2 regions of the Phaeacidiphilus oryzae TH49 genome follow, and region 1 is predicted to be linked to the other one. Evidence: riboswitches for the same ligand, from Rfam matches in the RefSeq annotation. Region 1 holds a riboswitch; the other holds the start of a gene.
The links. A riboswitch is a leader RNA that binds a small molecule or an ion and turns the genes downstream of it on or off. The one in region 1 is predicted to bind glycine.
Positions count from the first base shown of each region.

Region 1 (4,203 bases):
CCCTCGGCGTACTTGTTGGTCAGCACCGAGCCCTGCGCCTCCAGCACCGCGACCGGCGCGAAGTTCTCGGAGGCGATCATCTCCAGGGTGGACTGCTGGCGGTTCAGCTCGGCGTCGACCGCCGTGGCGACCTCGGGGTCGAGCTCGTGCAGCGACTGGTTGAGCAGGGAAGAAGAAGCGGACATGCGGATGGGCCTCCTGCCGTGGTGCGCTCGGGCGCTCCGGGGGGCTGGCTGTGGGGTCAGTTGCCGGTGTGGGCCGCGTACTCGTCCGCGCTGAGCAGGCCCTCGGGGGCGCCCGCCAGACGGACCTTGAACAGCCAGCCGTCCTCGAAGGGGGCGGAGTTCACCAGCGCGGGGTCGTCCACGACGGCCTGGTTGACCTCGGTGACCTCGCCGTCGACCGGCGAGTAGAGGTCGGAGACCGACTTGGTGGACTCGAGCTCGCCGCAGCTCTCGCCGGCGGTCACGGCCTGCCCGACCTCGGGCAGCTGGACGTAGACCACATCACCCAGCGCGTCGGCGGCGAAGGCCGTGATGCCGACGGTGGAGACACCGTCCTCGGCGGCGGTCAGCCACTCGTGTTCCTTGCTGTACTGCAGGTGCTGCGGGTTGCTCATGACGGCAATTCTCCAGGATGGGGGAGGGGTACGACGAAACGGGGAGCGGGGGTGTTCCACTCCCTGAGATGGCGCCCCGTCAGCTGGCGGGGCCCGGCGGGTACGACCCGGTTCAGTCTGCGGGATGCGGAGCTGTCAGCGGGCGCGCTTGTAGAAGGGGAGCGCCACGACCTCGACCGGCTCCCGGCTGCCGCGGATGTCCACGGCCACCTGGGTGCCGGCGGCGGCGTGCGCGGCGTCCACGTACGCCATGGCGATCGGCTTGCCCAGGGTCGGCGAGGGGGCGCCGGAGGTGACCGAGCCGATCACCGCGCCGTCCTCGGCGGTGACCACGGAGTAGCCGGCCCGCGGCACCCGCCGTCCCGGGGAGACCAGGCCGACCAGCACCCGCGGCGGCTCGGCCGCGGCCTGCTCGGCCGCCGCCTCCAGCGCGGCCCGGCCGACGAACCTGCCCTCGTTGGCGGTCTTCTCGAACTTGACCACCCGGCCGAGGCCCGCGTCGAACGGGGTCAGCTCGGTGGAGAGCTCGTGGCCGTAGAGCGGCATCCCGGCCTCTAGGCGCAGGGTGTCCCGGCAGGCCAGACCGCAGGGGACCAGGCCGGCCTCGCGGCCGGCCTCGGTCAGGGCGTCCCACAGGGCCTCGGCGGAGGCGGGGTCGACGAAGAGCTCGAAGCCGTCCTCGCCGGTGTAGCCGGTGCGGGCGACCAGCGCCTCGATCCCGGCGACGGTGGCCGGGAGGGAGGCGTAGTACTTGAGGCCGTCCAGGTCCGCGCCGGTCAGGCCGCTGAGGATGCCGGCGGCCTCCGGGCCCTGCACGGCGATCAGCGCGTAGGCGTCCCGGTCGTCCCGGACCTCGGCGTCGAAGCCGGCCGCGCGCTCGGTGAGGGCGTCCAGCACGGTCTGCGCGTTGGAGGCGTTGGCGACGACCAGGTACTCCTCGTCGCCGGTGCGGTAGACGATGAGGTCGTCCAGGATCCCGCCGTCCTCGCGGCAGATCATGGTGTACCGGGCGCGGCCCACGGCCAGCGGGGAGAGCGAGCCGACCAGGGCGTGGTCGAGGAGGGCGCCGGCCTGCGGGCCGGCGACGGCGATCTCGCCCATGTGGGAGAGGTCGAAGAGGCCGGCGCGGGTGCGGACCGCGTTGTGCTCCTCGCGCTCGCTGCCGTAGCGCAGCGGCATGTCCCAGCCGGCGAAGTCGGTCATCGTCGCGCCGAGCGCCCGGTGGCGGGCGTCGAGCGCGGTACGGCGGGTGGTGCTCATCGGGGCGGTGCTCCCGTCTCGGGGCATGCCGTTTCCGGGCATGCGTAGGCAGGGGCTCCCCGTCTGTCGTCTCGACCTGAGAGCTTCACCGCGCGCCCGGGCGGGCGGGGGCTTGCACCGTGGGTGGGAACCGCAGGCGGTTCCGCTTTCCAGATCTGCCTCGCCCGTGCGGTAGGTGGGCCTGAGAGATTCCGGGGAGGACTTGCTCCTTCGGCGCCGGCCGCGGCCGGCCCCGGGCGGGGCTGGCGGAGGTCCGGACTCTCCCGCACGGGTTCGAGCGGCCTATGTGAAATTGAAGACGGCGCTCATGATTGCACGTGGGCTAGGGTGCCCGCTATGACCTACCCGCCAGAAGGAATGCCCGTCGACCACGCGCACATCCCCGGGCAGCAGCACGCCGCTCCCGCGGGCGCGTACGCGGGTTCCCACACTTCCGGCGGCAGCCTCGGCGGCTGGCCGGAGAACGAGCTGGAGCAGGTGCTCTCGCTCGCCAGCGGCGACCCCGGGGCGACCCCGCGGGTGGTCGAGGTGCTCGGCCGCAGCCGGGTGTGGGTGCCGCTGCCGAACGGCGGCGACCCGGCCAGCGACCAGCTGAACCTGCCGAGCATGGAGCTGGCCGGCCAGCTCTTCGTGCCGGTCTTCAGCTCCGAGACGCAGCTGCGGACGGGCAGCTCCGATCCGTCGATGCCGTTCGTGGTGGCCCCGGTGCGGGAGTTCGCCCGGGGGCTGCCGGTGGGCGTGGGGATCGCGGTCAACCCCGGCGGGGTGATCGGCATCCCGATTCCGGCCGAGGGCGTGCGGACGCTCTGCGGCGGCGGGGAGCACGAGAACCCGGAGGGTGCGGTGCGCCCGGGCGCGGGCGGCGGCTCCCGGGTGTCGCTGCGGCAGCCCGCCTCGCACGAGGACCCGGTGGAGTTCCTGGCGGCCGCGGCGAGCGAGTTCGCGGGCGTCCCGGTGGTGCTCACCGCGCGGCGCGCGCTGGCCTCGGCCGAGGGCGAGCCGGAGAAGATGTACGTCGGCGTGGAGCTGGACGGCTGGCAGCCGGCGGACCAGGAGGCGGCCACCCTCGCCCTCGGGCGCGCCCTGGGCGCGGTCCCGCTGCCCTGGGAGGTCAACATCGTGCTGCTTGACGTGGCCCAGGACCCGGTCGGCGACTGGCTGCTGGCCGAGGTGGCGCCTTTCTTCGCGCGCGGCTGACGGGTCCCGGGGCCGGGTTTCGCCCGGCGCTACCCTGCTGGCAGGATCAGCGCACCGCAGAGGAAGGGGACGACCGTGGCCGGCGGCCTCGCAGCAGGCGACCGCTTCCCCGACGTGGCGTCGGACGAACGGCCGGGACCGCCGCGGGCGGCGGCCGACCTCGGCGCCGCGGTCGACGCCCTGAGGTCCGCCCCTCCCGGACGCCCCCGCCTGGAGGCGTACGAGACGCTGCTGCGCGCCGTCGCGGACGGCACCCTCTACGCCCTCCTCTGGCACGGCGAGCCGGGCTCCCCGGACGCCCAGTACGGGAGCATGGAGGTGGCCGGCTACGGCTATGTGCCGACCGTCAGCTCCCCGGCCCAGCTGGCCGCCTCCGGCTGGCAGCGGGCCCACGAGGCCTGCGGGGGGCGGGAGTTGGCCGCCGTGCTGTATCCGAGCCGGTGGGGCCTGTGGCTGGATCCGCACGCCGCCGGCGGCGGCGTCGGCGTCCCCTGGGCGGACCTCCGCAGGGTGGCGCTCGGCCTGGACCGGCTGCCGGCCGGGCCGCTGGAGATCTCCGAACCGGCCGTCGCGGCCGAGCCCTTCTACGAGGCGCTGAAGCGCGGTGCCCGGGCGGTCCCCGGGTTGCGCGCGCTGCGGCGCGCCTGGGTGGCCCCCGCTCTGGGGGAGCCGTATCTCGCGATCGGCCTCGAACTGGACGATCCGCACGCCTCAGCCGACGACGCCCGGGCGATGGTCCGGCGCGCGCTGGCCGAGGCCGCCCCCGCGGACTGCCGGGTGGCGGTGCTGGCCGCCCCGGACGAGGACGACTCGGTGGCCCTCTGGATGGCCGCCGGACCGGCGCCGTTCTACCGCCGGTGACAGTCCTGTTCCACGGTCCCCGGCCGCAGCCGGAATTCTTTCCTCCGGATGGGACGGCGGTGCCGGGTGAGACTCCGGTGAGAGCCGTTTCGTCACGGAACGTGATTACCTGAATTCACCGCAGAACTTCTCCGCACAAAGGGCTCCGGGCCGGCCGTAACCGGCTTCGGCGAGGACTGTCACTCATGTCCGTGGTGGCATACCGCGCCTCACCTGGGGAGATGCCGCCGAACCCGCTCTGAAAGCAGGTATTCGCTGCTCGCGGG
Region 1 covers NZ_JQMQ01000005.1:2,478,256-2,482,458, reverse strand. The annotation lists gene glyA (serine hydroxymethyltransferase) at 1-185, opposite strand, end outside; gene gcvH (glycine cleavage system protein GcvH) at 242-619, opposite strand; gene gcvT (glycine cleavage system aminomethyltransferase GcvT) at 755-1,879, opposite strand; glycine riboswitch at 1,942-2,033, opposite strand; glycine riboswitch at 2,039-2,155, opposite strand; gene BS73_RS14865 (enhanced serine sensitivity protein SseB) at 2,216-3,076, shown strand; gene BS73_RS14860 (enhanced serine sensitivity protein SseB C-terminal domain-containing protein) at 3,152-3,937, shown strand.

Region 2 (4,203 bases), on a different contig from region 1:
GCGAGGGCGTGAAGCCGGCGGGCGAGGCCGTGACCGAGACCGTGAACGAGGCCGAGGACCCGGCCTACGGGGGGTTCGGGCAGCCGCGGGCCTTCCATCCCGGCCGGGAGCCGGGTTCCGAGCCTGGGACGCGCCGCCGCTGGCTGCCCGGCGAGGATGTGCGGCACGAGGAGTTCGGTCCCGGCTGGGTGCAGGGCAGCGGCGTCGGGCGGGTCACCGTCCGCTTCGAGACCCCGGAGTCCGAGCCCGGGCGGGTGCGCACCTTCCGGGAGGACGATCCGGCGCTGGCCGCCGCGCCGCCGCTGAGCCTGGTCTCGGACGGGGACCCGTCGGACGGCTCGGCGTAGCCAGCAGGCCTCGGCGCCGCGACCGGTGGTCCGGTGCGGCGCCGAGGTGGGGAGCGGGGTGGGTCAGTGACCGTAGGCCGGACGGCCGGGGTAGCGGGCGCCGGGGGAGTACGGGGTGGTGGAGGTGCCGGCCGAGGGCGCCGCGCCGTTGCGCCCGCCCTGTGCGGCCTGGCCCTGCCCGGACCGTTCGGACTGGCCGGACTGCCCGGCCTGGCTGCCCTGGCCGGCGTCGTGGACCTCGACCTGCTCGCGGCGGAGCTGGTCGCGGACCACCTCCTCCTCGGTGACCCGCTCGGTGATCAGCCGGATCCGCTCGACCGGGACCACGTGCTTGCGTACCACCACCCGCTCCTCGTGGACCGGGACCTCCTGAGTGGCCTCCTCGATCTCCTGGTCGGAGATCTGCGCCCGCTCGTCGTCGCTCAGCCGGACCCGCTCGATCCGGACCCGCTCGCGGACGACCGGAACCCGGCGCTCCACGTTCTCGGTGGTGACGTACTTGCGCAGCCGGGCGCGGCCGAGCTCGTGCCATTCGGTGGTGATGTCCAGCCGCTCCTCGCGGCAGACCACCTCGATCTGTTCCGGGGCGCCCGTCCCGGCCGCCCCCGCCGGCTTGGCGGTGCCCGCGGCGGCGGTGGAGTCGCGGTCGGTGAGGTGCGGGACCGCGCGGGTCTCCTCCTCCTTGACCGGGGTGGGGGTCTGGGCGGTCGTCGACGGCTCCGGGGTGGTGGTGCCGGCGGAGCCGGTGAAGAACGCGGAGGTCCGGCCGCCGGCGGGGGAGGAGTGCTCGGCCGGCTTCGAGGAGGCCGCGGCGTATCCGGCGGCGGCGCCCGCCGCTCCGCCGGCCGCACCCGCCGCCAGGCCCTGCTCGGGAGCGCTTGCCGAGGTGTGCTCGCCCGTCAGGCCGTCGGTGCGCTCGGCGGACCGCGCGGTGTCCGTAGCTGCGGTGTCCGAGCCCGCGGTCCCCGAGCTCGCGGTCCCCGAGCTCGCGGTGTCCGGGACCGCGGCGGCCTGGGTCCGGGCGGTCGCGTCGCCGGCGGCGGCCGGGGCGGTGTGCGCGGCGCTGCCGCCCACCGCGGCGGCGGCGGCCGGAGTGGCCGCCGTGTCGGAGGCGTCGGAGGCGTCCGAGGGGGCGGCCTGGCCGTTCGCCCGGGAGCCGGACTCGCTGGGCACGTCCAGACCGTAGTAGCGGTACAGCTGGAGTTCCTGAGCCGGCGACAGATGCTGGCCGGCTCCGAAGTCGGGGGAATCCTTGACCTGGGACTTGTCGTAGGGCACGCGCAGCTCCTCGCTGACGAACTCGCTGGTGGCCAGCGGAACGAAGGCGTCCCGGCCGAAGATCCCGGTCCGGACGGCGGCCCATTCCGGCTCGCCCGTGGCGTCGTCGAGGTACACCTCGTCCACGGTGCCGATCTTGTCGCCGTTGCGGTCCACGGCCTTGTGGCCGATGAGGTCCCTTGGGTCGATGTCGGTCTGCACGGGGCCCTCCACGGGTGGCGACCCGGCTGGCACCGGGATCACATGACTCGGTTGACGTCGTACGAAAACATACGAAACGTCATGATTTGGTGTGTTGTCGAACATTCGGGCCCCAATGGGGCGTGTCGCTGGACCAGTTGGCCCAATCCCGGACTGCTTCAGGAGCCACGTCCGAGGTGATCCGCACTGGTAGGGTGAGGGTGACCGTCGAGCCCGGACGGGAGAGTCCGAACGCGCGAGCGCTCGGCGCCGAAGGAGCAACTCCTCCCCGGAATCTCTCAGGCAGACGTACCGTCCGGGCGAGGTCACTCTGGAAAGCAGGGCTCCTTCGGTGGACCACCGGAGTCCTCGCCGACGGTGCAAGCCGACGCCGGTCGAACCGGCGGACGGTGAAGCTCTCAGGTGCAGATGACAGAGGGGGAGGCCGTCCCCGCGGGTCACGCTGACCAGGAGGCCTCAGCCACCATGACTGATCACACCGATCGCACCACCCTGTTCGAGCAGCGGCACATCGGGCCAGACGAGGGCGAGCGGTCCAAGATGCTCGCCTCGGTGGGCTTCGGCTCTCTGGACGAGCTGACCACCGCCGCGGTCCCGGCCGCGATCCGCAGCCTGGAGCGGCTGGGGCTCCCCGCCGCCGCCGGCGAGGCGGAGACGCTGGCCGAACTGCGCTCGCTGGCCGGACGGAACCAGGTGCTCCGTTCGATGATCGGCCTCGGCTACTACGACACCTTCACCCCGCCCGTGGTCCTCCGCAACGTGATGGAGAACCCCGCCTGGTACACGGCGTACACCCCGTACCAGCCGGAGATCTCGCAGGGCCGGCTGGAGGCGCTGCTGAACTTCCAGACCGTGGTGTCCGACCTGACCGGCCTGCCCACCGCCGGGGCCTCCCTCCTCGACGAGGGCACCGCGGCGGCCGAGGCGATGGCCCTGGCCCGCCGGGTGAACCGGAAGGCCGCGGCGGACGCGGTCTTCGTGGTCGACCAGGACGCCTTCCCGCAGACCCGCGCGGTGATCGAGACCCGCGCCGTGTCGCAGGGCGTCGAGGTGGTCACGGCGGACCTCAGCGAGGGCCTGCCGGAGGGGATCGCCGAGCGCGGGGTGGTCGGGGTGCTGGTGCAGTACCCGGGCGCCTCCGGGGCCGTGCGGGACCTGACGCCGGTGATCGAGGAGGCGCACGCGGCCGGCGCGGTGGTGGCGGTCGCCGCCGACCTGCTGGCGCTGACGCTGCTGAAGTCGCCGGGTGAGCTGGGCGCGGACATCGCGGTCGGCACCACCCAGCGGTTCGGCGTGCCGATGGGCTTCGGCGGCCCGCACGCCGGCTACATGTCCGTCCGCCAGGACTACGCCCGCAGCCTCCCCGGCCGTCTGGTCGGCGTCTCCAAGGACGCGGACGGGGCCCCGGCGTACCGGCTGGCGCTGCAGACCCGGGAGCAGCACATCCGCCGGGAGAAGGCGACCAGCAACATCTGTACCGCGCAGGTGCTGCTGGCCGTGATGGCCTCGATGTACGCCGTCTACCACGGTCCCGAGGGACTGGCCGCGATCGCGCGCCGGACGCACCGGCAGGCCGTACGGCTGGCCGAGGGCCTGCGGGCCGGCGGGGTCGAGCTGGTGCACGACGCGTTCTTCGACACCGTGCTGGCCCGGGTGCCCGGAAAGGCCGCCGAGGTCGTCGCCGCGGCCCGGAAGGCCGGGGTCAACCTGCGCGAGGCCGGCGCGGACCTGGTCGGAATCGCCTGCGACGAGACCACCACGGCCGAGGACCTGGCCAAGGTCTGGGGCGCCTTCGGCGTGACCGGCGCGGAGGGGGCGCGGAGGCGGCCGCGGACTCGCTGCCGGCCGCCCTGCTGCGCTCTGACGAGTACCTGACCCACCCGGTCTTCCACAGCCACCGCTCGGAGACCGCGATGCTGCGCTACCTGCGCCGGCTCTCCGATCGGGACTACGCACTGGACCGCGGGATGATCCCGCTCGGCTCCTGCACCATGAAGCTCAACGCCACCGCCGAGATGGAGGCGGTGACCTGGCCGGAGTTCGCCGGGCTGCACCCCTTCGCGCCGGCCGGGCAGACCGAGGGCTACCTGACCCTGATCCACCAGCTGGAGGACTGGCTGGCCGAGGTGACCGGCTACGCCAAGGTCAGCCTGCAGCCGAACGCCGGCTCCCAGGGCGAGCTGGCCGGCCTCCTCGCGGTCCGCGCCTACCACCGGGCCAACGGGGACGAGCAGCGGGACGTCTGCCTGATCCCGTCCTCCGCCCACGGCACCAACGCGGCCAGCGCCGCGATGGCCGGGATGCGCGTGGTGGTGGTCAAGACCGGCGAGAACGGCGACATCGACGTGGCCGACCTGCGGGCCAAGGTCGAGGAGCA
Region 2 covers NZ_JQMQ01000004.1:13,252-17,454, forward strand. The annotation lists gene BS73_RS00205 (DNA polymerase IV) at 1-347, shown strand, start outside; gene BS73_RS35680 (PRC and DUF2382 domain-containing protein) at 411-1,826, opposite strand; glycine riboswitch at 2,035-2,130, shown strand; glycine riboswitch at 2,131-2,251, shown strand; partial or broken gene gcvP (aminomethyl-transferring glycine dehydrogenase) at 2,292-4,203, shown strand, end outside.
Region 2: another riboswitch for glycine. It lies ahead of gcvP (aminomethyl-transferring glycine dehydrogenase); the one in region 1 lies ahead of gcvT (glycine cleavage system aminomethyltransferase GcvT).